DNA from 2 places in the Limosilactobacillus sp. C0001E2 genome. Region 1 is predicted to be linked to the other one. Evidence: riboswitches for the same ligand, from Rfam matches in the RefSeq annotation. Region 1 holds a riboswitch; the other holds the start of a gene.
The links. A riboswitch is a leader RNA that binds a small molecule or an ion and turns the genes downstream of it on or off. The one in region 1 is predicted to bind thiamine pyrophosphate.
Positions count from the first base shown of each region.

Region 2: it holds a riboswitch for thiamine pyrophosphate, as region 1 does, so the genes downstream of both, AC1EKL_RS05605 (ECF transporter S component) here and AC1EKL_RS02585 (ATP-binding cassette domain-containing protein) in region 1, are expected to answer to the same signal.

Region 1 is NZ_JBWPXC010000002.1:68,515-83,579, reverse strand. Features, by position in the region: gene AC1EKL_RS02625 (C69 family dipeptidase) at 1-788, shown strand, start outside; gene AC1EKL_RS02620 (DUF975 family protein) at 880-1,512, shown strand; gene AC1EKL_RS02615 (histidine phosphatase family protein) at 1,544-2,200, opposite strand; gene AC1EKL_RS02610 (hypothetical protein) at 2,320-2,580, shown strand; gene AC1EKL_RS02605 (LTA synthase family protein) at 2,686-4,815, shown strand; gene AC1EKL_RS02600 (NAD(P)H-dependent oxidoreductase) at 4,861-5,526, shown strand; gene AC1EKL_RS02595 (NAD(P)/FAD-dependent oxidoreductase) at 5,602-6,597, opposite strand; gene AC1EKL_RS02590 (nucleoside hydrolase) at 6,765-7,727, shown strand; TPP riboswitch at 8,058-8,146, shown strand; gene AC1EKL_RS02585 (ATP-binding cassette domain-containing protein) at 8,216-9,601, shown strand; gene AC1EKL_RS02580 (energy-coupling factor transporter transmembrane component T family protein) at 9,591-10,244, shown strand; gene AC1EKL_RS02575 (magnetosome magnetite crystal formation protein family) at 10,279-10,623, shown strand; partial or broken gene AC1EKL_RS02570 (cation:proton antiporter) at 10,726-12,698, shown strand; partial or broken gene AC1EKL_RS02565 (beta-galactosidase) at 12,698-14,724, opposite strand; gene AC1EKL_RS02560 (sugar MFS transporter) at 14,737-15,065, opposite strand, start outside.
Region 2 is NZ_JBWPXC010000004.1:78,207-93,271, reverse strand. Features, by position in the region: gene AC1EKL_RS05620 (aminotransferase class I/II-fold pyridoxal phosphate-dependent enzyme) at 1-788, opposite strand, end outside; gene AC1EKL_RS05615 (hypothetical protein) at 1,201-1,428, shown strand; partial or broken gene AC1EKL_RS05610 (ATP-dependent Clp protease ATP-binding subunit) at 1,505-3,687, shown strand; TPP riboswitch at 3,789-3,881, shown strand; gene AC1EKL_RS05605 (ECF transporter S component) at 3,965-4,543, shown strand; gene AC1EKL_RS05600 (TatD family hydrolase) at 4,543-5,253, shown strand; gene AC1EKL_RS05595 (hypothetical protein) at 5,309-5,434, opposite strand; gene cls (cardiolipin synthase) at 5,552-7,018, shown strand; gene AC1EKL_RS05585 (C1 family peptidase) at 7,063-8,355, shown strand; gene AC1EKL_RS05580 (mucin-binding protein) at 8,539-10,542, shown strand; gene AC1EKL_RS05575 (tagaturonate epimerase family protein) at 10,836-12,437, shown strand; gene uxaC (glucuronate isomerase) at 12,461-13,882, shown strand; gene AC1EKL_RS05565 (LacI family DNA-binding transcriptional regulator) at 14,098-15,065, shown strand, end outside.

The sequences.
Region 1 (15,065 bases):
TTGTTGAGAAATACCACTTAAATCCAAATCCGCTTGACTTTAACTTCCGCAATATCTTTGGTTCCCAAAATGAAGCAGATAGTTACTACAACACCCCACGGACTTGGTATGGTCAAAGACTGTTTAACCCGAGTGTTGAACAAGAACCAACTAGTCAAAATATGCCGTTCTGCCGCAAACCAGAAAAGAAAATTGCCATTGAAGATGTCCAGTTCTTCCTTAGCTCCCACTACAATGGCACGCAATACGATCCATTTGGTACTCACTCGTCCGGAAGCGAAGAGGATCAACAAAAGTTCCGTTCAATTGCTCTGGATCGAAACCAAAGTTCTTGCATTCTCCAATTACGGAATGATGTCCCAGCAAATATGGCGGCGATCCAATGGATTGCGTTTGGCTTCTACTGCTATAGTCCATACGTTCCGTTCTATGCAAACATCGTTGATACACCAGCTAATTACAAGTTTGCTCCGGACAAGTTCAACCTGGACAGTGCTTATTGGATGTACAAATTACTACCGGTTATCATCGAACCGAAGTATCACCAATTTATCAACCAAGTTAATGCTTACCGGGATGATGCCCAAAGCTACGTTGTTGGTCGTTTAGACGAAGTGGATGAACAAGCTAAAAACCTTTCCGGTGACGAATTGCAAGAGTTCTTAACAAACGAAAATATTAAGACGACCGATCACGTCACTGAAAAGACCACTGATTTAATCGATCAGCTCATTCACCAAACTTTATTATCATCTAAAATTGCCTTTAACTTAGGCGATGGGCTTTAAAATTAAACATTGATAATTGGAAAAGCTACGGTTGAAGTGGCTTTTCCTTTTTTGTATACTCAATGATAACAATTGGAGGAGTGATTGATTTATGGATAGATCAAAACTAAAACAAACTGCTTTGCTCTTGTTAAGGGGTAATTGGGAATGGGCAGTGATTTTATCATTATTAACCGCCATCATTGGAGGCTTGATTGCGGGCGCTACTAGAGGAATTGGCTCAATTATTGCTGGCTTAATTACTGCCGGATATGCCTTTACTTTTCTGGATCTGGTAGCGGGTAAAAAAGAAACCAACTACTTTTCTGCAATGTTTTCAGCATTTACCAACAGCCGACTGCTCCCGGTTTTTCTAACATGGTTATTGCAAACCATCTTTGTTTTACTATGGACGATCTTGCTGATTGTGCCAGGCATTATTAACTCACAGGCCTTTTTTATCGCCAAGGACATGGTTGATTCTGGGCGGGAAGTTCAAGCTACCGAAGCGATCACCAAGAGTAAGCAATTGATGGATGGTCATAAGTGGGAATTTTTTGTCTTACAGCTTAGTTTTCTGGGCTGGGCTATTCTGTGCATCTTTACCTGTGGAATTGGGTTCCTCTGGTTACGTCATTACATGCAAACCACAAACGCCCTTTATTATCGTCAATTAGCCAAGAATCGATTCCGGACATCTGCAGCAGACGCTACTGAAATGACTAACAATCTTGAAACGATGTAAATAGAAAAGGCACGCAAACTGCGTGCCTTTTTTATTTTTGATTATAAAAAGCGACTTGAATATCATCATCCGTCATGATTAATTTCGAGAGGCTGCCATTATCAGGGCGTTTTGTAACGTCATATTTTCCCTGTCCATAACGCTCAATCAAACTTAAGCAAGTATTACCATGACTCACCCAAAGAACATTCGCATCTGCTGGTAATTTTGCTTCACGAATTAATTTAATTCCCTGGTCCATCCGCTGCCAATACTGCTGATTATTTTCCGCATGGTGGAATGGATCAGCATCATGCAACCAATCTTTAGCCATCCCGATCGAATGTTTTGTTACAATCTCTTGAAACGTTTTGAGGCCATGGGGTGCTCCTGCTAAGTACCACGCCTGATCCATATTCGTCCCTTCATACACCCCGTAAAATTCCTCCCGGAAAAAGGGTGACACAATCGGTGCTTTGATCGAAGCAGCTTCATTCAGATTCAAAATGGTTTGACACGTTTCTTCCGCCCGCGGTAAATCCGAACAGAATGCCGCATCAAAATGAACGTTTTTCAACCGTTCGGCCGCCTGGCGAGCATCCGCTTTCCCCTGATCAGTCAGTGGTGAATTACTCCATCCCTGCAGCTTATTATAAATGTTGTAGTAGGTTTGCCCGTGACGAACCAGATAGATATTTCGTTTCATAATTTCCGCAACCTCCCTTATTTAAATTCATTCTACCACCCGATTTAAGAATCACTTACTAAATCGGGCATACTTTCTTCACAATTGCCAATTACTATAACAGTATGAAGGGAATGATTTTAATGAAATTAAGACAACCAAATCGTCAGACTGATATTGCTGCCGCCCAGATTATTAGTATGTCCAAGACCCACGTGGTCGTTAAAACGGAACAAGGACGGATCCTGCGCCTCTCCCTTTCACCACAACACCAACGGGACCAAGTTTTCCGTGCTGCCCTAAAAGATATTTGGCATAACAAAATTTGGATCCCGGTCAATACAAAATTACGGCAACTTTTCCGCTATGATTGGCTAACGGAGCCGGTCATGATTGATGATTAAGATTATGCAACAATTTAGGGTGGAACGCTTCTCAATAGCAGAATGTGTTAAAATAGGGATCGTTTAATTACCAACAACATTCTGGAACTGCGAGGAAATCACCTAATGAAAAAAATAGGTCAACTTGTGGACACCCGGATCGGCTTTTGCGGTCTCCTGGTCGTCCTTTTTTGGTTGAAGACGTTAATCGCGTACTTCACAGATTTTAAATTAGGGGCATCTGGAATCATCCAGTACGCAATTTTACTAATCAACCCCTTAGCAACGACAATCTTCCTATTTAGTCTCGCCTTTTATTTTAAACGGTCCCGGTTTTTCTACCCGGTATTGATGGGACTAGATATTCTTAATACGTTACTTTTATATCTCAACGTTATCTACTATCGAGAGTTCACCGACTTTATGACGGTCGCCACCATGACCGGCTATTCGAAGGTCAATCAAGGGCTCAGTGGTAGTTCATTAGCATTGACAAACGTCCATGATTTATTATATTGGGCCGATATTGTCGTAATCCTTTTGTTGATGCTCTTTCGTAAAATTAAGTTTGATCCCCGTGCCATTAGTAACCGCTTAGCCTTTTCATTTACCTCATTATCGGTATTGATGTTTGGCTTAAACTTAATGGTCGCGGAATTTAACCGTCCCCAATTCTTAGGGCGGACCTTTGATCGCTCATACATTGTTAAGTATTTAGGAATTGATGCTTTTACTGGTTACGATTTAGCTAAGTCTCAACATATCGATAATATGCGCAAAAGTGCGACCCGTTCTGAATTAACTTCTGTCAAGAAATTCACCGATCAGCACTTTGCGCCGGCTAACTCCAAAATGTTTGGAATTGCCAAGGGCCGGAATGTGATTGTCATTCACTTAGAAAGTTTTCAACAATTTTTGATCGACAAGAAAATTAACGGCCAAGAGGTTACTCCCTTCCTAAATTCACTTTATCACGGCAATGATACCTACGCTTTTGATAACTTTTTCCATCAAGTGGGCCAAGGAAAGACCTCTGATGCGGAAAATATGCTAGAAACCAGTACCTTCGGTTTACCGCAAGGGTCATTATTTGCTACATTGGGTAGTGATAACACCTTTGAAGCTGCGCCCGCAATTTTGAACCAACGTGCTGGATATACCAGTGCGGTTTCCCACGGTAACGTAGCTAGTTTCTGGAACCGTAATAACGTTTATAAGAATCTCGGTTTCCAATACTTCTTTGATGCCAGTTACTATGATACTTCTGGTGATAAAGCCATGGGATATGGATTGAAGGATAAATTGCTCTTTGCAAACTCGATTAAGTATCTCCAGACGCTTCAGCAGCCTTTCTATGTAAAGTTTTTGACTGTTTCTAACCACTTCCCATTTACCATTGACGATGAGGATAAGGATTCTAACTTCCAAACAACTAACACCGGTGATTCAACTGTTGATGGTTACTTCGAAACTGCGCACTACCTTGATCAATCACTCCAGGAATTCTTTGCCTACCTGCAAAAGACAGGCCTCGATAAGAAGTCCATTATCATGATTTATGGTGACCACTACGGCATTTCTAATTCAGCTAACAAAAGTCTTGCCAGTGTCTTGGGCAAGAGCGCTGATACATGGACAGACTTTGACAATGCCCAACTCCAACGGGTTCCAATGATGTTTGTAATCCCGGGATCTGGCGGTCATGGTGGTATTTCACATACTTATGGTGGTGAAATTGATGTCTTACCAACTCTCCTCCACCTACTCGGCATTAGTTCTAAACGCTACATTATGTTTGGAACCGACCTCTTTAGTTCTAGACATAGTCAGACAGTTGCCTTCCGGAATCACGACTTTGTAACGCCTAAATACACAAGTATTAGCGGGACAATTTATGATAATCAAACCGGTAAAGAAGCCCACTTGACTAAGGCACAACAGAAATGGCTCAAAAAGCAAGCGCAGCTCGTCAACAAGGAGTTAAGTCTTTCAGACTCCTTAAATGAAAAGAATTTACTACGCTTTTACACACCAAAGGGCTTCAAGAAGGTTAATCCAAAGAATTATAATTACTCCAACGGTCTTAAGAAGGCTAAAGCAATTGAAAAGAAGAAGGGTAATCGTTCTACCAGTATCTATAGTGAAAATGGTAATCAGTCTACCGTCAGTGACTACTCCACCAATGCTCCAGAACAGAATCACTCACGAACTGATTCTAACCGGATCAAGATTACTAATCCCGATGGAAATAATTAATTTCCCAGGAAATACCTCAGTGTTCTTGAAAGGAGATCATCAAAAATGGATAAACCAGAAATTCAACAATTGCTAATTCAAAACGCCCATCGTCGGTATGCCACCAAAAAGTACCGCGCTGGTCAACATATCCCAAACGATGATTGGCAAACCATTCTCGAAGTTGGACGTTTATCACCGAGTTCTTTCGGGTATGAACCCTGGAAATTCTTGTTAATAAACAATCGACACGACCAAGAAGCAATTAAACCGTTTGCGTGGGGTGCCGCAAACAGTATTAACGGCGCTGATAAATTGTTAGTCATTCTCGCATATAAAAACGTGACTTACGATAGTCACTACGTTCAACATTTGGTTGATGATATTAAACATAAGAACTATTCACCAACCTCTGCCGTTTCTCAAAAGTTCAAGAAATTTCAAGAACAAGATTTGGGTCTTAAAAATTCTCATGATGTTTTTGAATGGTCGGTTCGGCAGTGTTACATTGCAATGGCGAATATGATGACTGCTGCGGCAGCACTAGATATTGATTCTTGTCCAATTGAAGGCTTTAACTATGCGCAAATGAACCAATACCTTGCTGATCACCATTACATGGATCCAGAAGAATGGGGCGTTGCCGTCATGGTCAGCTTTGGTTACCGTGATCAGGAAATTACTCCGAAAGTCCGGCAACCATTATCCGATATCTACCAAGAATTAAATTAATCCCTACAAAATAACGACCTAGAGTGGTTCAGTCCATTCTAGATCGTTATTTATTTTCTTGATCATTAACCATTCTTATTTAATCTTCATCGATGAGCTGTGCGTCGCCATCCGTTTATCGGGATAGAGCCGTCTTGCCAAATCATTGATTGCTAAAGGAGCCTCACCCAGACCAGTTGCAATCAACGGTACTTTCCCAGGATAAGTATTTCCGTCCCCAATTGCGTAGACCCCTTCAATACTGGTCATCATGGTAGAATCGACTTTAATTAAATGCCGCTCCGTTGCTAAATCCAATGACCATTCGTTTAAAGCCGCGTTATTCGACGTAAATCCATAATTGACAACCACTTGGTCCACGTTCAGCAGAGTTTCTTCATCACTCCGCATCTTTTTTAGCTGTAAAGTAATTGTCCCATCCTCAGTTTGACTAATCTTCTTCGGTAAAAATGGGGTCTGTAAATGCACCTGTGATTTTTGTAACTGCGTTAACGTTGCTGGTAACCCCCGAAATTGGTCACGACGGTGAACTAAATACACTTCGCTTGCCAACGGTTCCAACATTAAGGCCATATCCATTGCTGAATTACCACCACCGAGAACTGCAACCCGTTGATTCTTGAACTGAGCTTTATGTTGAATAAAGTAATTAATCCGCTGTTCATCAATCTGTTCAATTCCTTCTACTTTGAATGGTCGTGGCGCAAAGGCACCATTCCCCATCGCAATCACAATCGCTTTGGAACGAAAAGTCCCCCGATTACTAATGATCGTAAAGTAGCCATCCTGGTCTTTAACGACTTCCGTCACTTTCGTTGATAACTGATAGTTAATCTTAGCATGACCTAGCTGTTCTTCTAAATCACTAATTAACTGTGCTCCTGTCACCCCCGCTTTACCAGCAACATCCCAAATTTGCTTTTCCGGGTATAACGCGCGCACCTGTCCACCTAATTGGGGTAACGCTTCAATTAATTGTGTATCTAATTCGTGCAATCCAGCATAAAAGGCGGCAAACATTCCTGCGGGTCCTCCGCCGATTACACTAACGTCATGAAGTTGGTCTGTCATCTCATCATTCTCCCTTATTAATCTGTAACTCATTTTATCATCATTGTATCATGTTCATTGCTAACGAATAATCCGAACATCGAAAACGCTACCGCTTGGTTTCGATTGTCTTTTCTCTATTAGTCGCTTAAAATAAAAGTATATTTAATTCCAATGGAGGTACGGTTATGGCAAAGAAAAAAATGATTTTAGATTTGGATACTGGGGTTGATGATGCTTTAGCAATTGCATACGCAACGGCGGCCCCGGATGTGGATCTCATTGGGATCGTTTCATCCTATGGCAATAATTTAATTGACGTTTGTGCCCAAAACAGTCTCAAGTTATTGGAACTGCTTGGTCAGACTGACGTTCCGGTTTTTAAGGGATTGGCTCATTCAAGTACAACTGACCACTTTGACGTCATGCAGGTCTCCCTTGACATTCATGGTAAGAATGGAATTGGTGAAGTTCAGTTGCCAAATCCGCAACGTCAAGTTGAAAGCCAATCTGGTGTTGACTTTTACATTGAAGCTGCCCACAAGTATGGCAAAGATTTAATTATTGTACCAACCGGTCCAATGACAAACCTTGCGGCAGCCTTAGAAAAGGATCCAGAAATCGCCAAATTGATTGGTAATGTTACCTTCATGGGTGGAGCGTTAACCGTTGAAGGAAACGTGACGGGAGCTGCTGAAGCAAATATCCATCAAGACGCTGAAGCGGCCAGCATTGTGTTATCCAACCCAGATTTACCATTAACGATGGTTGGCTTGGATGTCACACTGCGAACACTGTTAACCAAGCGGGAAACGCAGAAATGGCGTGATCTAGGAACTGCTGCTGGTAAAGCATACGCTGATATCACCGATTTCTACATTGATGCTTACTACAATCTTGATATTGATAAAAATGGCTGTGCTCTGCATGATCCATTAGCAGTGGGGGTCTCTTTAGATCCAAGTTTCGTTAAAACCATCAGTCTCTTCATGAGAGTTGTCCACGAAGGACCAAATTATGGACGGACAATTGGTAATAACGCCAAGTTGAATGATCCAAATCCAAACGTTAAAGTTGCTGTAAACGTCGATAAAGACCGTTATCTGCAAACATTCATGAACTACCTCACTGATTTATTTAGTCAACATTAAAAGAAACCCGTTCCCAATTGTGGAACGGGTTTTACACTTTATGTTACTTATTTTTCGTAATCAGAATGAATAATTTTTTAAACCCACGTTCCGTCACCTTCAAATTCACATACTTACTCTCTCGTTTCCCCAAATGATTGTGGATGATTTATTAGTTATCCACAATATCTTGTGGAAACCTGTTAATAATTACTCCCTCCCATTCACAAATGCTGTCTAATCAGCACCTACGCCTCCCTCAGAGTTGTGCACATCTTTTCCACAGCCTGTTAATTATTCTACCTACTTGCACTTCATTGCTACTTTCGTTATGATGAAACTAAATTTAATTATCTTTGTCTGGGGTGCCGCACGGCTGAGAAATACCCATCGAACCTGCTCTGGTTAGGACCAGCGAAGGGAGATCACAAGGTTGTTTTTTAATTTTACAATTACCACCCTGGCGGACATTTTGATCCGGCAGGGTTTCTTTATTTTGCGAGGTCATCATGACAACACCAATTACAATTGAATCACTCCAGTTTGGTTATCAAAAAAAGCAAACTATTCTCAATATTCCTCAATTATCTATTCCAACTAGTCAATTAACTATTTTTTATGGCAAATCTGGTTGTGGAAAATCTACCCTGCTCAAGATCATTGCCGGTTTACTCCCCAAGTACGGCGGACACTTATCAGGCTCCGTGAACCTCCCAGATCACCCCACCTGTGCCATGATGTTTCAAGATCCGGAACTACAATTTGCTTTAGACACACCACGTCATGAAATCGAATTTGCACTAGAAAATCGGCAAGTATCCGCTCAGCGCATTCCCCAACTAACCCAACAAGCTTTAGAAGAAGTTGGTATTTTACACCTTGCTGACCGCCACTTCACAACTCTCTCCGGTGGTGAACAGCAACGCGCGAGCTTAGCCGTAATCATTGCAATGAATCCACAAATCATCCTCTTGGATGAGCCCTTCGCGAGTTTGGATTTTCATAACCGAACTTTGATCATTCAACAACTACGGAAACTCCTTCAAACCGGTAAAACGATCATTATCGCCGACCACGATTTGGCCGCATATGATTCACTTCATCCGCTAATCATTGATTTCAATAACCATCTTCAACCATTATCATCAGCTGCTACTCAAACATTGTTGGATCGATTTAATCAGCCTAATAACTTTTCAGCAACCCCACCTCAATCAACCAATCCGGCCGCGGTTTCATTACATAACTTCACCTTACGGCGACAGAATCAATTACTTATTCAGCAACCGGAACTCACCATCTTTAAAAATAAGGTGACTCTTTTAACCGGTGAATCTGGTAGTGGCAAATCATCCTTTTTCAAGGCATTAACTAAAATCATTCCATTTGATGGAACTATTAAGCTTTTCGATCGTCCTTTAAAAAAATATTCTCCACCGCAGCTTGGTCAAACACTGGGTCTCGTCTTTCAAAATGCCAATGATCAATTTCTCAAGGTAACTGTCCAAGAAGAACTAGAACTTAGTCTCAGGCATGGGCACCATCCATACTTTAACCGTTCCCGTTTAGCAGACGCCATTGACAAGTTAGGTTTACAACATCTCACCAATCAGGTGGTGTATTCTCTTTCTGGTGGTCAAAAAAAGAAACTTCAATTACTGGTGATGCTCATGATGGGCCAGCCACTGCTGCTCCTTGATGAACCATTCAGTGGCCTGGATCAGCAATCCATTGCTAATGTGATTGACCTAATTCATAACTGCCAACAGGTTTTACCCCAAACCATTCTGATTATTAGTCATCAATTAACGGGGCTCGATTCATTCATTAATTATCATCTCCATCTAAGTTGCCGACAATTGTCATATCAAGGGAGGACAAGTCATGAATCCTAGTCTAAAATTACTACTGATTATCATTATTTCCCTGGAAATATCTTTTACCAGTAAAATCGCCACCAACCTCCTATTAATTTTCTTTGCACTAATCCTTCTAATTTTGCATCATTGTTCACTGCGGACATTGATTAAATTACTTCTTATTCCCTTGCTTCCTGCTTTAACTATTGCAGTAACCATTCGCTGGTTTAGTCCTGGCCATAGTTGGTTCTTTGCTTGGGTAATGGTTAGTCGAATTTACGCCTACTGCTTTTTGGGAGCTCTTATTACTATTTCTACGTCTCCACTTGAGCTCGCCCGCTCACTAGAACAAAATGCCCACCTCCCTGCCAAATATGCCTACGGAACATTAGCCGCCATCAATACCGTTCCGCGTACAATTCAAGCAATCCAAACCATTCGCATTGCAGCCCAAATGCGCGGAATCACTCTCTACTTCTGGTCACCGCAGCTCTACTTCAAAGCGATTCTTTCGGCCCTAAGTTGGTCGGACGTCCTCGCCCAAGCGATGGAATCACAGGGCTTCGTCGAGGGACAATCACGGACCCATGTTCAAATCATCCGGATTGGAACGCGAGATTGGATAACCTTCATCGTTAGTTTGGCAATTGTTCAAGTCACATTACTCATGCTCCCATAACTTTTCTGGTATACTAAAAGAAAAGGAGTTCATTATGAATAATCAATCAATAACCAGTCGGATTCTCAGCTGTTTAGCTTATCTCAGTATCCTATTTCTTCCCGTTTTGTTTCCATTAATCATTTGGATCGTTGATCGTCAGGACCCATACGTGGCCAGACATGCTCGGTCCGCTTTCTGGACGCAGGTTTTCCCCGCCCTTTACGTAATTGTCGCCTTACTAACTTTCTTTATTCTCGGTGCGGCCGGAATAGATCAGGTTCGTAGTTCGGGTGGTTGGCTCTTCGGTATTCTAACAGTTTTAGCTCTTTTAATTTCTTTAATTCTCTACATCTATAACCTAGCGATGGGAATTAGTGTTTTAATTAAGCGGCAATAATTAATTGAACAAGCGATTAGTAATTTCCAGTTGCTAATCGCTTGTTTTTTTACATTTTTCGTTATAATAGAACTAAATTACATTCAAGAAAGGATTCATATTATGTCGACCGTTCTCGGAATTGTTCTCTTATTAGTTGCCGTCGTTACGGCCAACATTATCCACTTAATTTGGCCTGTCCTCCCTTTAGCAATTTATCAAATTATTGCTGGAGTGGTTTTAGCAATTATTCCTGACTTAAAGACTTTTCAACTCGAACCAGAAATTTTCATGCTCTTGATTATCGCACCGCTCATGTTTAACGACGGTCAGAACACTTCCTCCAGGCAGCTCGCGCGGGCACTGTCAAGAACGATGTCCATGGCGGTTTATCTGGCGCTTTTTACAGTCATTATCCTCGGATTGGGATTACACTTTCTCCTCCCGCATTCCTTATCCTTACCCGTTGCCTTTATGCTCGCTGCCATTATTACCCCAACTGATGCCGTCGCTGTTAAGTCGTTGACTACTGATGTCGAAATGCCAGAAAACGTCAGTTTAACCCTCGAACACGAATCGCTTTTTAATGACGCATCTGGAATCGTGCTGTTTAGTCTAGCTTCATCTGCCCTGGCTTCTGGTTCATTTTCACTTGCTCAAGGAATTTGGACATTCCTGTATGTTTTCTTCGGTGGGATTATCTTTGGAATGATCGCCGGATCCCTGCTAATTAACGTACGAACTGCTCTGATGCAACATCACGTTGACATCGCCCCAATTGTCATTCCGATTAATGTGATGACCCCGATTGTCGTTTATTGGTTAGCTGAAGAACTCCACCTCTCAGGTATTTTAGCGGTTGTCGCTGCTGGGATCATGCACAGTATCTTGTATGACCGTCTCCACCTTACTTCGACCAAAGTTCAGATTGCCACTACTACTATTTGGAACATCATTGCTGATGCTTTAAACGGCCTTGTTTTCGTCTTTTTAGGACTTAGCTTACCGATGGTGCTTGGTCATATGAAACAGCTGCAAACGATTAAAATTGTCGGTATTGCGCTGGTTCTTTACCTTGTCATGACTCTGTTACGATACCTCTGGTCGCAAATCGGCCTTGTGCGTCTGCATTCCAAAGCCTTACAACAAGATAAAAAATAGATAGCTTATTGTTAGCAATCGGTGGCGTTCACGGTACCATCACCATGGCGATGGCCTTTTCCATTCCGCTGCTGGTCAACGAAGACCGAATTGCCATGCGGAATGATTTGATTTTGATTGCCGCTTTTGTAATCCTGATTAGTCTTTTTGTCGGTACCTTTGCCTTTCCAAAACTCCTTCCGCAAAAACAGGAAAGTTATTCCAAAGCTGAATTTCATAAGGCTTTAACAAAGACTGTGCAATACGCTATTAATGATTTAACCAATAACGGTGAACAAAATCGTGAAAAATCACTAGTAATTGACCAATTGGACAGTCAAATGACCATGCGGGCACGTCTGAATACCGAAACCTATAACCATCTCTTGCAAAAGTGCCACCAAGTGGAATTAGATACCCTTGAAGAATTGACCGATAATGACGTCATCACCGAACAGCAGGAACGAATGTACTCGCGGCTGATGGCTCGTGACCTCTTCAGTAAATCAAAGCACGGTTTTTGGGATACTTTTATCATGTTGTATCACCGTCTGCACTGGATACACGCTCGTCGTAAAGTAATCAAACTTTATCATAAAAATCCGGAATTAAAAAAAGCGCGGCAAGATCACTTTAAGGCAGTTAATGATGAAATTGGCCCCGTTTTACGAATCGTGATCCGACGCGTTAATAAATTTTTGAATGATGCTCAAACGCCGAAAAATGCTTATGAAATCGCTGCGGTCCGGCGAACCTATCTAAACCGTTACCGAATCTTCTCACGCAAAAATAAGATTAACGCTGATCTCATGACCAGCTACTTTATCAATGCCTTTCAAGCAGAACATAGCTATATCCAACAACAAGCTGCTGCGCATAAAATTTCGTTTGACTTAGCAAATGCACTCAATGAACAAGTCTCAACGGACCAATTAGTTTACCTGCTTCTTCTTGATCAATTACTTTTTGTAAGAACTCGCAAATCCCAACCCATCATCTTTGGTTGTGGTTGTTCACCTGTTAATAGGTCCGTCCAGCCATCCACTAACTCTGCGGGTAATTGGCGTTCTTCGTTCCGCATGTTCAAAACAAAGTAAATTTCATGACCATCCTTCACTCGTTTAGTGATTTCCAAATCAGTTGGAGTCGCAATTAATCCTGACACACCTGCCACTTGGAGAACCTCATCCATTAAGTGACTCAATCCAGCATGGTCAATCCGACTGCCGACATACCAGGCCGTCCCCTGACCATACTGATTTTCCGTAATCGCTGGAACTCCAGCATAGAATTCTGTCCCATACTTAGCAACCGCACGGGCATGGTCACTGGTTAGATGAATGAGGTCACACAAATAATGCCCATCCGCAGCAAGGCCATCTTTTTCATAAACAACCTGGGTTGTCTTTCCAGGAGTCATTGCATCGGTCTCTTCAACCCAAATGCCAAGCACTTTGCTTAACGGACCAGGATAACCACCAGTGTAGACATTATCACTCTCGTTCACCATCCCTGACATGTAAGTCGTCAGGAAGTGACCACCAGTAGCAACATAGTCATTAATTTTTCCGGCAAGCCCCTTCTTAACCATGTAGAGAACGGGTGCCACAATTAAGTCATACTGACTAAAATCGTCATCTACACTAATCACATCCGTCGGAATATGGCGTTCATAGAACTGCCGATAATAATCCAGTACAGAGCCAACATAGTCTAGATCTTGAGAAATTCCCGCCACGTATTCATATGACCAGAAATTATTCCAATCAAAGATAATGCCGATCTTCGCAGGCGTTTGGGACCCTAATATCTTTGAACTCAGCCGTTTTAAATCATGACCAATTTGGGCCACTTCTTGGAACGCACGGGTATCCGTCCTTTGCGAATGGCTAATGACTGCACCATGAAACTTTTCCGAACCACCAATTGCCTGCTTAAGCTGAAAATATTGAACCGTATCTGCACCATGAGCGACCGCTTGAAATTCAGTTGCCCGAACTTGTCCAGGACGTTTCAGCGGACTATACGGTTGCCAATTGACCTGGGAAGGCGTGGATTCCATCAGCATAAATGGCTGATGCTTTAAACTCCGCATCAAATCGGACAGAAATGCAGCTTGATAGGCTGGTTGATCATAGGCTGGGTAGGAATCGTACGCAATGATGTCTTGATCCCCTGCCCAGGCTTGGTAATCAATCATCTTATTTGGCGTACTATGAAAGTTCGTCATTATCGGTGTGTGATCATCATACTTTTCAATCGTGCGCTTTTCCATCCGGTAAAGGTCTTGGAGTGCAGCAGATTGGAACCGCAGATAATCCAATGACAAACCAGCAACAATGGTATGGCTGCCTTCTGGGCCCCATGCATCGCCCAGTTCGTTTGGTACCACAATTTCATCCCACTGATAAATGGTGTGACTCCAGACGTTATTGTTCCACGCTTGATTCAAGCGATCAAGGGTTTGATACTTTTGCTGCAGCCACTTTTGAAACGCCTTTTGGCAATTCTCACAGTAACAATTACCACCGTACTCGTTATTAATATGCCAAGCGACAATGTGGGGATTATCACCATATCGCTCCGCTAGTTTAGCAACGAGCTTTTGTGCGAGCCGTTGATAATTCGGAGAACTGGGACAAAAGTTATGCCGTTGGCCAAAAACATGCTGGCGCCCTTGATAGTCCACCCGCGCCACATCGGGGTATTTTTTAAACATCCACGCTGGCATGGCGGCGGTTGAAGTTGCCAAAACGATTTCAAAGTCAGCAGCACTGAGTTTTTCAATAATTTTATCTAGAATACTAAAATTATATTGTCCCTCTGCTGGTTCAAGCAGGGCCCATGAAAAAACATTGACGGTCGCGGAATTAATATCTGCCTGTTTAAAGACTTTAATATCGTCATTCCAGGTATCTTCAGGCCATTGCTCGGGGTTCTAGTCACCCCCCCGTACAAAATAGTTGGTAATTGATTCTTCATAATGATCCTCCACTACTTATTCGCGGTTACTGCAATCACTCGTTCACCATGGTGCACCGTCGTACCAAATTGAACATGGTTAACCACATCCACTAGCTTTGGCCGCACCATGAACGTCACCACGGTATCAAGATATCCATTTTGGCGAATTAAATCACGATCAAATTCAATCAGAAGATCACCCGCGTGAACTTTTTGACCATCAGTATAATGCACATTAAAGCCTTCACCACGCATGTTAACAGTCCCGAGGCCTACGTGAATAATCGTTTCTAAGCCATCATCGGCAACAATTTCAAAAGCGTGCTTGGTCGAGAAAGTAAATTTAATCGTTCCATCAA
Region 2 (15,065 bases), on a different contig from region 1:
CCTAATCGTTTCATCAATTCTGCTGGGGCTGCCATGAAACCAATCCGGTAACCAGTCATGGCTCCAGACTTAGAGGCACCATTGAGGACGATGGTTTGTCCAGGAAGAAATTTTGCAATGGAGGTGTGTTGACCACCATAAATTAGTTCAGAGTAGATTTCATCAGCAATCACAACCAGGTTCGTATCTGCTAAGACGTCTGCAAGAGCTTTTAGTTGGTCGGCTGAATAAGTAACTCCGGTTGGGTTTGATGGGTAGTTTAAAACAATTGCTTTAACATTTTCGTGCTGGTCTAAGGTGGTTTGTAATGCTTCCGGTGATAGTACGAAGTTGTTATTGCTGGTGTCAAGATTAATTGCTTCACCACCAAGAAGGTTAACGACAGCTTCGTACAGTGGGAAGGTTGGTGTTGGAATTAAGACTTGATCACCAGGTTTGATAATGGCAAAAAGTGCGGCGTAGATAGCTTCGGTTGCGCCAATCGTGACTGCAATTTCAGTTGTGGCATCATAATCGAGATCATAATGTTTCTTTAGATAGTTTGCAATTGCTTCACGTAAAGCCGGGGTTCCTGAACCTGCTGAATAGTGCGAGTCATTATCTTTGATACTCTTAATTGCAGCCTGTTTAGCAACTTCTGGAACATTGAAGTCCGGTTCACCAAGGGTTAATTTCACGATCCCGGGAATTTGACTGGCTTGATTATCAAACACTCGGATGGGCGTTGGTTGAACTCTAGAGAGGTTGGGATTGAATTGTTGACTAAGACTAGCTTTCATTTTTGGCATTGAAAAGTTCCTCCTTTAAATAAAAAACCCGGGAATTGCAATTTCTGCAACACCCGGGAGCGCTCGTTTCTTAAATGGTAGTATGCCAAATTAAGGTTGGTCGGCTTCCGGATGTATGAATCCTAGAAGCCATCACAAAAGGTTACTGACTCTAGGAGATGGAGTTCCAGAACCAGTAGCTAAACGCATTATTCAATTGAGAATAATTTAATGCAGTCATTTGTGTTACCTCATTTAATTTGATTAAGTACATTCTAATTGAAATCTAATGAATGTCAACATAAAATTTAAAATTCACAGGAAAGTATCATAAAAAAATATAAATTTATTCCACTTTTTTGTCATATTACACTTGTGGTATATCACAAATATGGTATAATAAAAACATAAAGTGTGAAGGAAGTGAGCAGTAATGCGGATTGATATTAAGAGCTATCTTAATGAAAATCACCTGACGATTTATCAGGTTGCAAAGACTTCCGGATACGGCTACACAACCTTACATAAGTCGTTTAACAAACAGCAGTCAAAAGCCACGTCATTGAACTTACGAGATCTGGATGCAATTGCGCGTGCGCAACATCGGCAGATGTGGCAAGTTTTACGCGATTTAGAAGAACACTATTTATTGGACGACTAATTCGGGTTAGCTGTATGATGAAGTTGATTCGGATGTAATTTAAAAAAGCAATTAAACAAATAGGGAGGAAAGTATTATGGCACAAAACCCAAGAGACCCATTTGACAACGACATGAATGACATTTTTAACCAATTAATGGGAGGGATGAACGGCTTTAATTCAGATAACCGTCGTTACTTGATTAACGGCCGTGAAGTTACTCCTGAAGAATTTGCTCAATATCGCCAAACTGGCCAATTGCCTGGTGGAGCTCCACAACAACCAGGACCACAGCCAAATGAAGGCAAGGACAGTATGCTCCACAAGCTTGGCCGGATTTGACGGAAGAAGCACGCCAAGGCGAATTGGACCCAGTAATTGGGCGGAATAAAGAAATTCAAGAAACTGACGAGATTTTAAGTCGGCGGACGAAGAATAACCCTGTACTTGTTGGTGATGCCGGGGTTGGTAAGACTGCAGTTGTTGAAGGCTTAGCCCAAGCAATTGTTGCTGGCGATATCCCAGCACCAATTAAGGACAAGGAAATTATCAGTATTGATATTTCCGGACTAGAAGCCGGTACGCAATACCGGGGCAGCTTTGAAGAGAATATGCAAAAGCTGATTGACGAAGTTAAGAAGGCTGGCAATGTTATCCTCTTCTTTGATGAAATTCACCAAATCATCGGTGCTGGTTCGACTGGTTCTGACAGTGGTTCTAAAGGAATGGCTGATATTATTAAGCCAGCATTGTCACTTGGTGAAATCACGGTAATCGGGGCAACGACCCAAGATGAATACCGGAACACTATTATGAAGGATGCTGCTTTGGCGCGGCGGTTTAACCCAGTAACTGTCAACGCACCAAGCAAGGCGGACACACTCGCCATCCTGAAGGGAATTCGGGACTTGTATGAACGTCACCACAACGTTAAGTTGCCAGATGACGTTCTTCAAGCAGCGGTTGACTATTCTGTTCAATACATTCCACAACGGTCACTTCCTGACAAGGCAATTGACCTGATTGATATGACGGCTGCTCACCTGGCTGCTAAGCACCCGGTAAAGGACGTCAAGGAAATCGAAAAGGAAATTGAAAAAGAAGAAAAGAAGCAAAAGGACGCTGCTAAGAAGGAAGACTACAAGGCTGCTCAAGAAGCTAAAGACAAGATCGCTGATTTGAAGAAGCAAATCAAGGATCACTCCAAGCAAGAATAAGTCACTGCTACACCGGAAGATGTTGCAGCGGCAGTTGAACAAATGACAGGTATTCCGGTTTCTAAGATCGGGGCAAGTGACGTTCAACGCTTGAAGGAAATGGACAAGCGGCTTGAAGGCAAAGTCATTGGCCAAGACGAAGCTGTTGAAGCAGTAGCACGGGCCATTCGGCGGAACCGGGCTGGCTTTGACGAAGGCAATCGGCCAATTGGGAGCTTCCTCTTCGTTGGTCCAACTGGGGTTGGTAAGACTGAACTTGCTAAGCAACTAGCCCTTGATATGTTTGGCTCTAAGAATGATATTATCCGGTTGGATATGTCAGAATACTCTGATCGGACCGCGGTTTCTAAGTTGATTGGGACGACCGCTGGTTACGTAGGTTACGATGATAACTCCAACACCTTGACTGAAAAGGTTCGTCGTCACCCATACTCCATCATTCTATTGGATGAAATTGAAAAGGCAAATCCACAAGTTATTACTTTGCTTCTCCAAGTCTTAGATGATGGTCGGTTAACAGATGGCCAAGGGAACACAGTTGACTTTAAGAATACGGTAATCATTGCGACATCCAATGCCGGTTACTCCAACGATGCTCCAGTTAAACTCGGTGACGAAAAGGATGAAGAAGACTTGATCAAGAAGTTGACCACTTACTTCCGTCCAGAATTCTTGAACCGGTTTAACGCGATTGTTGAATTCCACAGTTTGACTAAGGACGATCTGCAAAAGATTGTTGACTTAATGATTGCGGATGTAAACAAGACGTTGGCTAAGAAGGACATGGACGTTAAGGTTACACCAACGGCGAAGAAGTTCCTGATTGACGAAGGTTACGACGAAGCCATGGGTGCACGTCCACTGCGGCGGGTCATCGAACAACAAATTCGTGACAAGGTTACGGATTACTACCTTGACCACCTTGATGCAAAGCACTTAGTTGCTGAAATGAAGGATGGCAAGCTGGAAATCGTTGATGCCAAGGATGCTGCTGATGACGACAGTGACCAATACAAGGCCGACGAAAAGAAAGATGATCAAAAGGCTGACGACCAAGACTAGTCGTTAATGACAAGGAGTGGGAAGATGAACTAGACAAGCTAGTTCTTTTCCCCTCCTTTTTTTCGGCTCCGTAATGTGGTATGATCGTCCCTGTAAAAAAGTGAACCTGTCTGGGGTGCTATTTAGTTAGCTGAGAAATACCCATAGAACCTGATCTAGTTAATACTAGCGGAGGGAGACAGCAATTATTTGATGTGTAAAATATCCAATAATGGCTTCTCCGTGATGGGGGAGCCTTTTTAAGTATTAACGTTATTAGTATGCAAAGGAGATTTTTATGTTTAAACGTTATACACATTGGAATTTAGCATCGGTTATTCGAGTAGCATTGGTAGGGATCCTTTTTGGAGTTATCTATATGCTGTTAATTAATACAGTTTATAACTCCGTTAAGTTGCTCCTAACACCATTAGGCATTGGCCCGTTAGTTGATACGGTACTTTCGGGATTGTGGTATATGGCTGGACCAATTGCAATCTATTTAGTGCCAACAATTGGTTCTGCAGTGGTTGGTGAGACAATTGCTTCTATGGTGGAAATGTTTCTTGGTGGCCAATGGGGAGCATTGACGATTATGGAAGGCTTGATTCAAGGAGCCGGGAATGAATTGGGATTCTTTCCGAAAAAGTCCCGTTATGAACGGTGCAGTTGGGGGAGTGTCCTGTTGGGGTCATTCGGTGCCCACTTGGGTGGCTTTATCCCTTCATACTTTATTTATGGATGGAACCACTTCAGTGTAAGTTTACAAATTGCGATGTTTATTACGGGAGCACTGTCATCATTAGTCTTTGATGGGGTGCTTGTAAAGTTGATTATGAACTTACTGGATCGGGCATTGTCCCCTGAGGTTCGTTAATGTTAATTGATATTCATTGTCATAACGATGAGCATCAGAAGATTATTCAGGTGCAGCAGCAACACCAAATGCAAAGTACGATTAGTTCGACAAGTGACGCAGAGTATGAAAGAAATCGCCAAATTGCGAATGCTCAACAAAAATTAAGTTATGGCATTCATCCATGGCAAGCAAGGCAGGAAAAGGTTGACACGGGTTTATTAGCACGGGTTTCGGTGATTGGTGAAATTGGACTGGATACGACCTGGACAGATGTGCCGCTAGATATCCAACGCCCAGTCTTTCAAAAACAATTGGAATTAGCAGCTACTGATCATAAACCGGTTGTTTTGCATGTTAAGGGCTGTGAGCGGGGATTTTTGGAGCAGATTCAGAAGTTTCCAGCCGTGCATAAATTGGTTCACTGGTATTCAGCAAAACATTACTTACAACAGTATCTAGCGGTGCCTAATACTTGGTTTTCAGTGGGGCCGGATGTCTTTAATGATTCGGCAGTTCAAAATGTTGCTCAACAGGTTCCTGCAGAGCGAATTTTTATTGAGAGTGATGGCCTAGAAGGAATTTCCTGGGCGCAGAACAAACCGCTTGATGAAATTGATTATTGGCAGACGATGCAACACCTATATGCAGAAGTTGCTCATTTGAGAAAGATGACAGCAATCAAATTAGAACAACAAATTGAACAAAATTGGCAGCGGTTTTTTGCTTAACAAAAGGGATCATCATCGAAGTCGTAAACGTGACTTTCGGTGATGATCCCTTTGATTAACGATTCTTAAAGTAGTAGGCTAAGGCAATTAAAGCGACCAGCACAATGATGGCCAGTACTGGGTTTTGGTTAAACAGCATGTGAAAAGCGCGGATTTGACCGACGGCAAATTCTGGAAACATAAATAACCACCTCGTTTGATTTTGAACTATTATACATGAATTAGTGGTTTGGTTCAGCGTGGGGAATGCGTTAAAATTATTATAAGTGATTTTATCGGGTAAAGGAGGACAGCAAGCATGGTATTGACGTGGAATATTATTCGTGTTGTCCTCATTATCATTGTGCTGGTGAATGAAGTGGCGGCGCTTTTGACCGTCTTTCGGAAAAAAAGAGATATTGCGGCAACCTGGGCATGGCTCCTTGTTTTGACGCTCATTCCAGTAATTGGATTTATTGCGTACGCCTTTCTCGGGCGAAAGCCGACCCGTCACCGGATGGAAAGAATTCAAAGTGCCACCCAGTTAGAGCTGACGGAGGCCATTGAAGAACAAAAAAAGCAGTTCGCTAATATGATGAAGCCGAAAAAGCAAACCCGGCGGACCTACTGGCGAACGGTGATGCTGTTTCAAAACCTCGATGATGCCTTTTTTACCCGACATAATAATGTTGAGATCTTTAATGACGGGCACAAGCTATTTCGCCAAATGTTTAAAGATATTGAAGCGGCCAAAAAGAGTATCAATATCGAATTTTATACCATTTATAATGACCAAATCGGTAATCAATTGCGGACGATTCTGGAACAAAAGGCTGCGGAAGGGGTCGAAGTACGGGTTCTCTATGATTCTTGGGGTTCCCGGGGCGTTAAGCCGAGTTTTTATAACCACCTCCGCGAAAACGGTGGCGAAGCTGCACAATTCTTAATGACACGGAGTAACCTATTTGACTTCCGGATTAATTACCGTGACCACCGTAAAATTGTCACGATTGATGGCCGCATTGGTTATGTTGGTGGCTTTAACGTTGGTGATCAATACTTGAGCCGGGTAGCAAAGTTTGGCTACTGGCGGGATACTCACCTCCGACTGATTGGGGGTACGGTCTATTCGCTTCAACAACGATTTATTCGTGACTGGAACGCCACAATGCAGGGAACTGATAAGCAGATCCTGCACTATCGGCGATTTTTCCCACCGATTAAGGTTGAAAATGGGACCACGCCAATGCAGATTGTTTCCAGTGGGCCTGATACTCAGTTGGAAACGATTAAGCTTGGCTATTTGCGGCTCATTAATGCGGCCCAGGACCATATTTGGATTCAAACACCATACCTAATTCCGGATGATAGCATGATTGATGCACTAAAGGTCGCTGCCCATTCAGGAATTGATGTCCGGATTATGATTCCGTGCAAGCCTGATCACCCGTTTGTTTACCGCGCGACGCAATACTATGCACGGATGCTCGCCAATGAAGGGGTTACGATTTACTATTATGATAATGGCTTTATGCATGCTAAAACCGTCATGATTGACGGGAAGATGGCTTCAGTTGGCTCTGCTAACCTTGATTACCGGAGTTTTAAGTTAAACTTTGAAATCAACAGTTTTATTTATGATTCGCGGACTGCTGATCAGCTTGAACAAATTTTTATGGAAGATGTTCGGCATAGTCATGTAGTCACACCAGCAATGTTTGCCCAACAACCACGGTGGTTACGTTTTAAGCAGACGGCTTCGCGGTTGTTATCGCCAATTTTATAAAGGAGATATCACTAATGAATAAGGATACAGTCGTCACGAAGGAAATGATTACTAAGTTTCATGATAATTATGTTTCACGTGGAACAGCCAAAGTGTTGGAACGGGCAATCCGTAAGAATGGCATTAAAGCCACCAGTGAAGATCCAGCAGTGAGCCAGCGTTTACACCGGGTGTTTTCACATGAGGTTAAAACGGGCAAAGTTAGTAACCAAAAGCACAGTGGACGGTGTTGGTCCTTTGCAACACTCAACACTTTACGTCACCAGTTTGCTTTGACTCACAAGGTGAAAGATTTTGAACTATCCCAAAATTATCTATTTTTCTGGGATCGAATCGAACGAGCCAATAAGTTTTTTGATAACATTTTAGCAACGGCTGATCGCGATCTGCATGATCGGCTAGTTGATTATTATTTAAAATCTGCAGAAAGTGATGGCGGTCAATGGGCGAACGCGGCTTCCATTATTGAAAAGTATGGAGTGATTCCGCACTATGTCATGCCAGACACCTTTAATACTGAAGATACGACCGATATTGCTGAAGTTCTAACTTATCTGATGAAGAAGGATGCATTAGTACTTCGTCGCCTAGTCCATGAAGAAGCCGGTAATGAGGAAATTCAGGAAACCCGACAACGGATGATGAGCGATGTCTATCGGGCTTGTGCCTATGCCTTTGGTGAACCACCGGCAAAGTTTGATCTAGAGTATCGTGATGATGACCATCAATATCATCGTCAGGCTAACTTAACTCCCCTTGAATTCTACCATCAGTATTTTAAGACTGACCTGCATGACTATGTAGTTGTTACTAATGCACCAGACCATGAATATGGAAAATTGTATTCATTACCATCGCAGGACAATGTCAATGGTGGGATTCCAATTCAGTTTGCAAACGTGCCATTCAAGAAGCTCCAAGAAGTGGTGATTAACCAACTAAACCATGATGAAACAATCTGGGTTGGTAATGATATTCTCCAACAAATGGATCGGAAACGCGGCTTGATGGATGCTAAACTGTATCATCGCGAAGAACTACTGGGCATTGATTTTACGATGAGTAAAAAAGAACGTTTAGAAACGCACCAAGCGGAAGTGACCCATGCCATGACTCTGACTGGCTATAACTTGGTTGATGGCCAACCGGACCGGTGGAAGATTGAAAATAGTTGGGGTGAGAAAAATGGTGACCAAGGTTACTTTGTGATGAGTCAGGACTGGTTTGAACAATATACGTACGAAGCCGTCATTAATAAAAAGTATTTGACGAATGAAATTAAACAGATTGCGAACCAAACGCCAATTAAATTGGCTGCTTGGGATTCGCTTCAATAAATGGAAAATCCCGAACCAACTGGCTCGGGATTTATTAATTATTTAAAAAATTTAACACGAATTGAACATTAAGCCTTTAAATATATATCATTATATAAATTAGTACGCCTTTCATCTTTAAGTGTAGTATAATTAATGTTGTAATAATTATGGTACTAAGGGAACTTAATTGGGAGGAAAAATATGTTATCAAGACATAATCAAAAAGTGATGTTGCAAAAAAATGCGACAACCAAGCAACGATTTGCATTGCGGAAGCTAACTGTTGGGGTGGCTTCTGTTTTAGTTGGTCTGACATTTGCGGGCTATCACACATCAGCAAGTGCCAATGCCCAAAATGAAAATGGGGATACTATTGCACCGGCTAGTGATCAGAATAGTGAGACGAATAACTTAAATACCAAAACTTTAGAGCTGAAATCACCTTCTAATCCTGAACAACTAACGTCTTCCGAAGCGGAAATAAAGCCATTTGATCCAGTGAAACCAAGCACTGAATGGACTCCGGTATCGGGTGGAAATAAGGATCCAGAACAACCAAGCAATCCAAAAATGGAGCCGATTGTGACTTACCACTACGCCACTGTGAACATTACTGAACCCGATGGGCAAAAATTAGAACCTAATGAACAGTCAGTTCCTACTTACTCTTTCTCAGGAGACGGTAAGGGACCAGCTTACTGGGATAAAGAAGGTACTAAACTGATAGGAACTAGTGGTTACCTCTTTAAAGATGTTGAATTACCAACTTTTAAAGGAATGAAACTCGTCGTTACAGATATCCAAGGAATGGGTTATGACCTATATACTAAGGATGGTAAAACCTATCTAAAATTACCAAAATTAGAGAATATTTCTGGAAAACTTGCCGACATTGAATACGATGTAGATTACGAACCAGAAACACAAACTGGAACAATTCATTATGTTGATGCTAATGATCATTCACATAATGTTGATAATCAAACTATTAGTGGTCTAACTAATAGTACTGTAACGATTACCCCACAAATTCCACAAGGTTGGGCTCTTCAAACCGGCGAACAGGTACCAGCTAGTGTAACCTTTACATCAGATACGGTTGATCATCCCTTTGAAAAAACGGTCTATGTGGTACATCATCAAACACCAGTTGATCACACTGATCCAGTTGCCAAGGATGGTAAGACTTCCACTGGTAAGATCATTCAAGGGGCTCATGAATCAGACCTTAATCAGACTTTGACGCGGACGATTACGATTACTGATCAACATGGTAAGAAGAATACAATTAAACAAACGGCAACGATTTACCGTGATGCCAAGGTTGATGATGTTACTGGTGAAGTTACCTATGGTGATTGGTCCGAAGATGATACCAGCTGGCGTAAGGTGGATGTTCCTGAAATTTCTGGGTACACGCCTTCGCAAACTTCAATCGATGCGGTTAAGGTGACAAACGGGACCAAGGATCAAAGTATTGATGTTACTTACACGGCTAATAATCAAATCACTCATGTTAACTATGTTGACGAAAATGGTAAAATCGTTCATACTGATACGATCAGTGGTCAGACGGATCAAACGTTCCCTCTTCATATTCAGGTGCCAGATGGTTATCACCTAGCCGATGGGGCCGAGCTGCCAACAAGTGTTACTTTTGGTGCCAATGGTCATGATGACTTTACGGTGGCGGTCGTAAAGAATGTTTCATCAACGGGTGCTCCAACGACTTCCGACAATGATATTTTGAATGTCATTAAGTTCACTACGCCGGACGGTAAGACCATTGCCGAAGTGCCAGTCAATGGTAAGAATGGTGATAAGACCACAGTTAAGGTGCCGGACGGCTACCACACAAAGGACCAAGGTCGGAGTGTTGATATTACCATTGATGAGAAGACACCAGTACAGGTAGTAGAAGTGATAGCTGATACGCCAGTAACTAATGATCCAAAGCCGACGAAACCGATTGAACAACCTAGTGGACTTGATGATGAACAGAAATCTGTAGCCGGGGAAGTTGCCGTGTCAACCTCACCAAAGGATTCAAAGAATTCATCAGTAGTAACCATTAAGCCTGATAATCAGAGTAAGCAATTGCCACAGACTGGCGATCAAAGCAACGTTGCTTTAGTTGGGCTCGGAGCAGCTAGTTTACTTGGGATGTTTGGCCTTGCCGGATGGGCAAGAAAGCGTAATGAATAATTGCGGCCTACCTTTAATGGATTAAGCGAAAATGGACAGAGAATGCATAATAACATTCTCTGTCCGTTTTATTTTTATGGTTTAGATATTTGGATAGAAATGTAGCCTTATTTAATAATATTCGTTAATATGCTTCACGTGTGCAAAAATATGTGCTACTATGAAAGTGCAATCAAGTTGTGACGTTACAGCTAAGTGTCTTTTTTGCTATAACACCAGCAACTTAATTTTTTCGCCATAAATGTTCACGTGAACATTTATGGAATCATGAGAGAAAATTTGGAGGCAAAAAAATGAATTTAAAGAAACTATTAGATAATGTCCAAGAAATCTTCGACGATGTTGATGCAAACCATAATTTTGATAATTTGAGTAATAATGAAATTTATGTTCCATCGATTCAAGTTAGCCAACGAAATGTTTATTTTGATGTACACCATGTCAATGAACAAGGTTATACGGAAAAAACGTTAGTTGTATATGAAGACAAGCGCACAATTGATGATTTTGAAGCTCAAGACCGCCTAGATCATGGTAATCGGTCATTAATCATCGCTGAACAAAATGAACATAATTACAAGGCACTAGCTAAAAGGTTACCATGGGTAAAGCCAACATCACGACGGGATTATAAATACACTTTCGGACTGGGTGACAGATTAGGAAATGCTTCTAATGCGCACTTGCGGTTCTTAAAGGGTAAGCATATTTTTCCAGTTTTAGCGCAACAATCAATTCGGGAATTAATTTTGATGCACCGAACTAATACTGACGTTTTCCAAGCTGCTGCTTGGGCCGTATTTGATGAAGGATTTACTTATGGCTGGGGTGCCGAAGGCGATCACGTTAAGACTGAATATGAAGTAGATTATGCGGTTAAAGTTGGTTGTACAACCATTGTTTTAGATTGTACTGAAGTCATTAATAATAAGGCCGTTAAACTTTCTGATGAAGAGCTTGATAAACAATTTGATCAACTTGATGATGACCAAAAAAAGTACTTCAATGACACGTATTTAAATAAGACATTTAAAGTTGGTGATGCTGAAGTTCACTTTACAAAGCGCGATGTTGAAGAATCTGTTCTAACCTTTTATGGAGCAATTTTATTTGCTGCTAAGATCTATCATAAGTTTGTGGTTCCATATAATTTGGATTTTGAAATCTCAATGGATGAAACACCATACCAAACTACTAATCCAAATCACTACTTCTTTGCTAATGAATTGCATCGACGGGGAATTACGCCAACAACATTAGCACCACGCTTCTATGGTGAATTCCAAAAGGCGATTGATTACATTGGTGATTTAGACCGCTTCAAACGTGAATTTATTGTTCATGAAAAGATTGCGGAACACTTTGGCTATAAGCTATCGATCCACTCTGGTTCTGATAAGTTATCTGTTTACCCAATCATTGGTGAAGTTGCTAAGGAACATGGTTGGCATGTTAAAACAGCCGGAACTCACTGGTTAGAGGCTTGTCGGGTAATTGCTCATAAAGATCCACAGCTATTTGTTGATATGTATCACTATGCTTATGATCATCTGGATGATGTTGCATCATTCTATGTTTTCAATGCGCATACTGATGGTAATGCGCCAAAACCAGCTGATGTGACGGTTGATCACTGTCTATTTGTTCTTGATGATGACGATGGTCGTCAAGTTATGCACACTATGTATGGTTCTCTAATGAATTTACAACATAACTATCACTATGTATTTCGTGATCAATTCTGGGACATTTTAAAGAAGAACCAAGCACTTTATGATCGCTACTTAAATATTCATCTGGCAGAACATATTGATTTGTTGACTGGCAAGTACGCCAATAAAGAAGAAGCATTAGCAGCTTTGGAACCAAAGTCAGATATTTCTAAAGAATACTAAGTGAGTGGAGGTTAACATTAATAATGACCTTATTAAATCAAGATTTTTTGTTAGAAAATGATGTTGCAAAAACGTTATTTCATGAATATGCGGAAAAAATGCCAATTATTGACTTTCACTGTCACCTTAATCCAAAGGAAATTTATGAAAATAAAAATTATCCTAATTTAACACGAATCTGGATTAATGAAGACCACTATGGGGACCATTATAAATGGCGTCTCATGCGGGCCAATGGCGTGGATGAAAAATATATTACCGGTGATGGTGATGAATACCAGAAGTTCATTGAATGGACCAAAACAATTCAAAATGCTTATGGAAACCCGCTTTATGAATGGACACATTTGGAATTACGACGATTTTTTAACATTAACAACGAATTAAATTTAGACAATGCTCCCATGATCTGGGAAAAGGCTAATCGGATGTTACAGACGGACGCATTTAAACCGCGGAATCTAATAAAAAACATGAATGTTAAGGTTGTTTGTACGACAGATGATCCAGCATCAGATTTAAAATATCATCAACTTTTGAAAAAGGATGAGAAACAAAATGGTTTTAAAGTGCTGCCGGCAATGCGCCCTGATAAGTTGATTGCCATTCAAGATCATGGATTTGGCGATTATCTAAAACAGTTGAGTCAAATTTCAGGTGTAGAAATTAATAATTTTGCGGATGTAATTAAAGCCCTCCATCAACGGTTTGAATTCTTTAATCAAATGGGCGGTCGGCTTTCTGATCACTCGCTGTTGACCTATCATTACGTGCCAGCTTCTAAAGAAGAAGTTAATGAAATTCTGAATAAGGGAATTGATAATGCTAAGTTGAGTCAAGAAGAAGTCGATAAGTACTTAACAGCGCTTCTTGAGCAATTAATGAAATTAAATACGGAATTTAATTGGACGATGCAGTTCCATATTAATTCCATTCGTAATATGAACCGACCAATGTTTAAGAAGCTGGGCGCTGATACTGGCTATGATTCGGTTGGAACGCAGCCGGATATTGTGGACAGCATTGCCAAATTATATCGCCACATGCAAGATACTAATGATATTCCACGTACGATTTTCTACTCGTTGAATAGTAATGATTGGATGCAATTAGCAACATTGATGGGTTCTTACCAAGGTGATGGTGGAGTTGAACGTCTACAATTGGGTGCTGGTTGGTGGTTTAACGATACTGCCGAAGGGATGGATCGCCAATTAAGAATTTTCGCTCAACAAAGTTTGCTACCACACTTTGTAGGAATGTTGACAGATTCACGAAGCTTTTTATCATATCCTCGTCACGAATATTTCCGTCGGGTTCTTTGTAATTTTTACGGGAAATTGGTGGAACAGGGACGAGTACCAGAAAATATTGATAAGTTGGGGAAAATTGTACAAGATATTTCCTATTACAATGCTAAGAACTATTTTGGCTTCTTAAATTAAGTATACGAAGATCAAAAGGGGGGTGATAGAAAATAATAAGTGATCAACATAATGATTATCTATATTTAGCCCTCAATTACCTCTAAAAAGAAATAGACTGAAAACAGGAGAAACCAAACGGCCATTTGGTATGCACGTGAAGTTAATCCTGTTTTTGTTTGCAATCATTTTCAAATAATAAGTTATAATTAATTGAAATAGAGGTGAACTAGTAATTGAATAATGATAACTCGGTAACAATTCAAACAATTGCGAAAAAAGCGCATGTCTCACACACGACGGTATCAAGGGCTTTAAATGGAAGTGATTTAGTTAAACCAGAGACACGACGGCTTATTAACCAAATTGCTGATGAATTAGGATACGTTCCCAATTACAATGCACGAAGCCTGGTAACCAAACATTCAAATATGGTCGGCATTTTCTTCACTAATTTAGAAACAGGAACTTCCGCCAGTTTTTTGACGGAAGTAATTACACAGGTACAAGAAAAGCTTCCTTCACAATATGCGGTTGCTATAAATAGTATTTCTGCTGCCGAAGCTGGGCCGCAGATTTCGTTACAAAATTATGATGGGGTTATTATCATAAGCCAGTCCGATTCTGATAAAAATTTTATTCAATCAATTACTAAAAAGAAGATCCCTGCGGTTGTGTTAAATCGTAATATTCAATCAGATCAGATTAATAATTATTCGATTAATGATTTTCTTGGCAGCAAGATTGCTACTCAATATGCAATTCGAATGGGTCATCGACGATTTGCTTTAATTGAAGGTGTAAAGGAATTTACTTCGTCACAAGAACGTTCGCGCGGCTTTAAAGAAGCGTTAAAAGAGGCCGGAATTCCTGTCGAAACGGCAATTATCCAGCGAGGTGATTATCGTCCACAAAGTGGTAATGAGATAATGCGCAAAATTTTGTCTAGTGGACAAAATCCAACTTGCGTAATTTGCGAAAACGATGATATGGCCACTGGAGCTATTAGTGCATGTGCCGAATTAAGTTATAAAGTTCCAGAAGATATCTCAATTATTGGCTTTGATGATATGCCTTATTCTCAATATTTAACACCACCATTAACGACTGTTCGGAAGCCGACAGATGAGATTATTGAATCAGGAGTAAATCGTCTCATCGAGTTAATGAAAGGCAATCATGGTAATATTGAAAAGCAGGTATA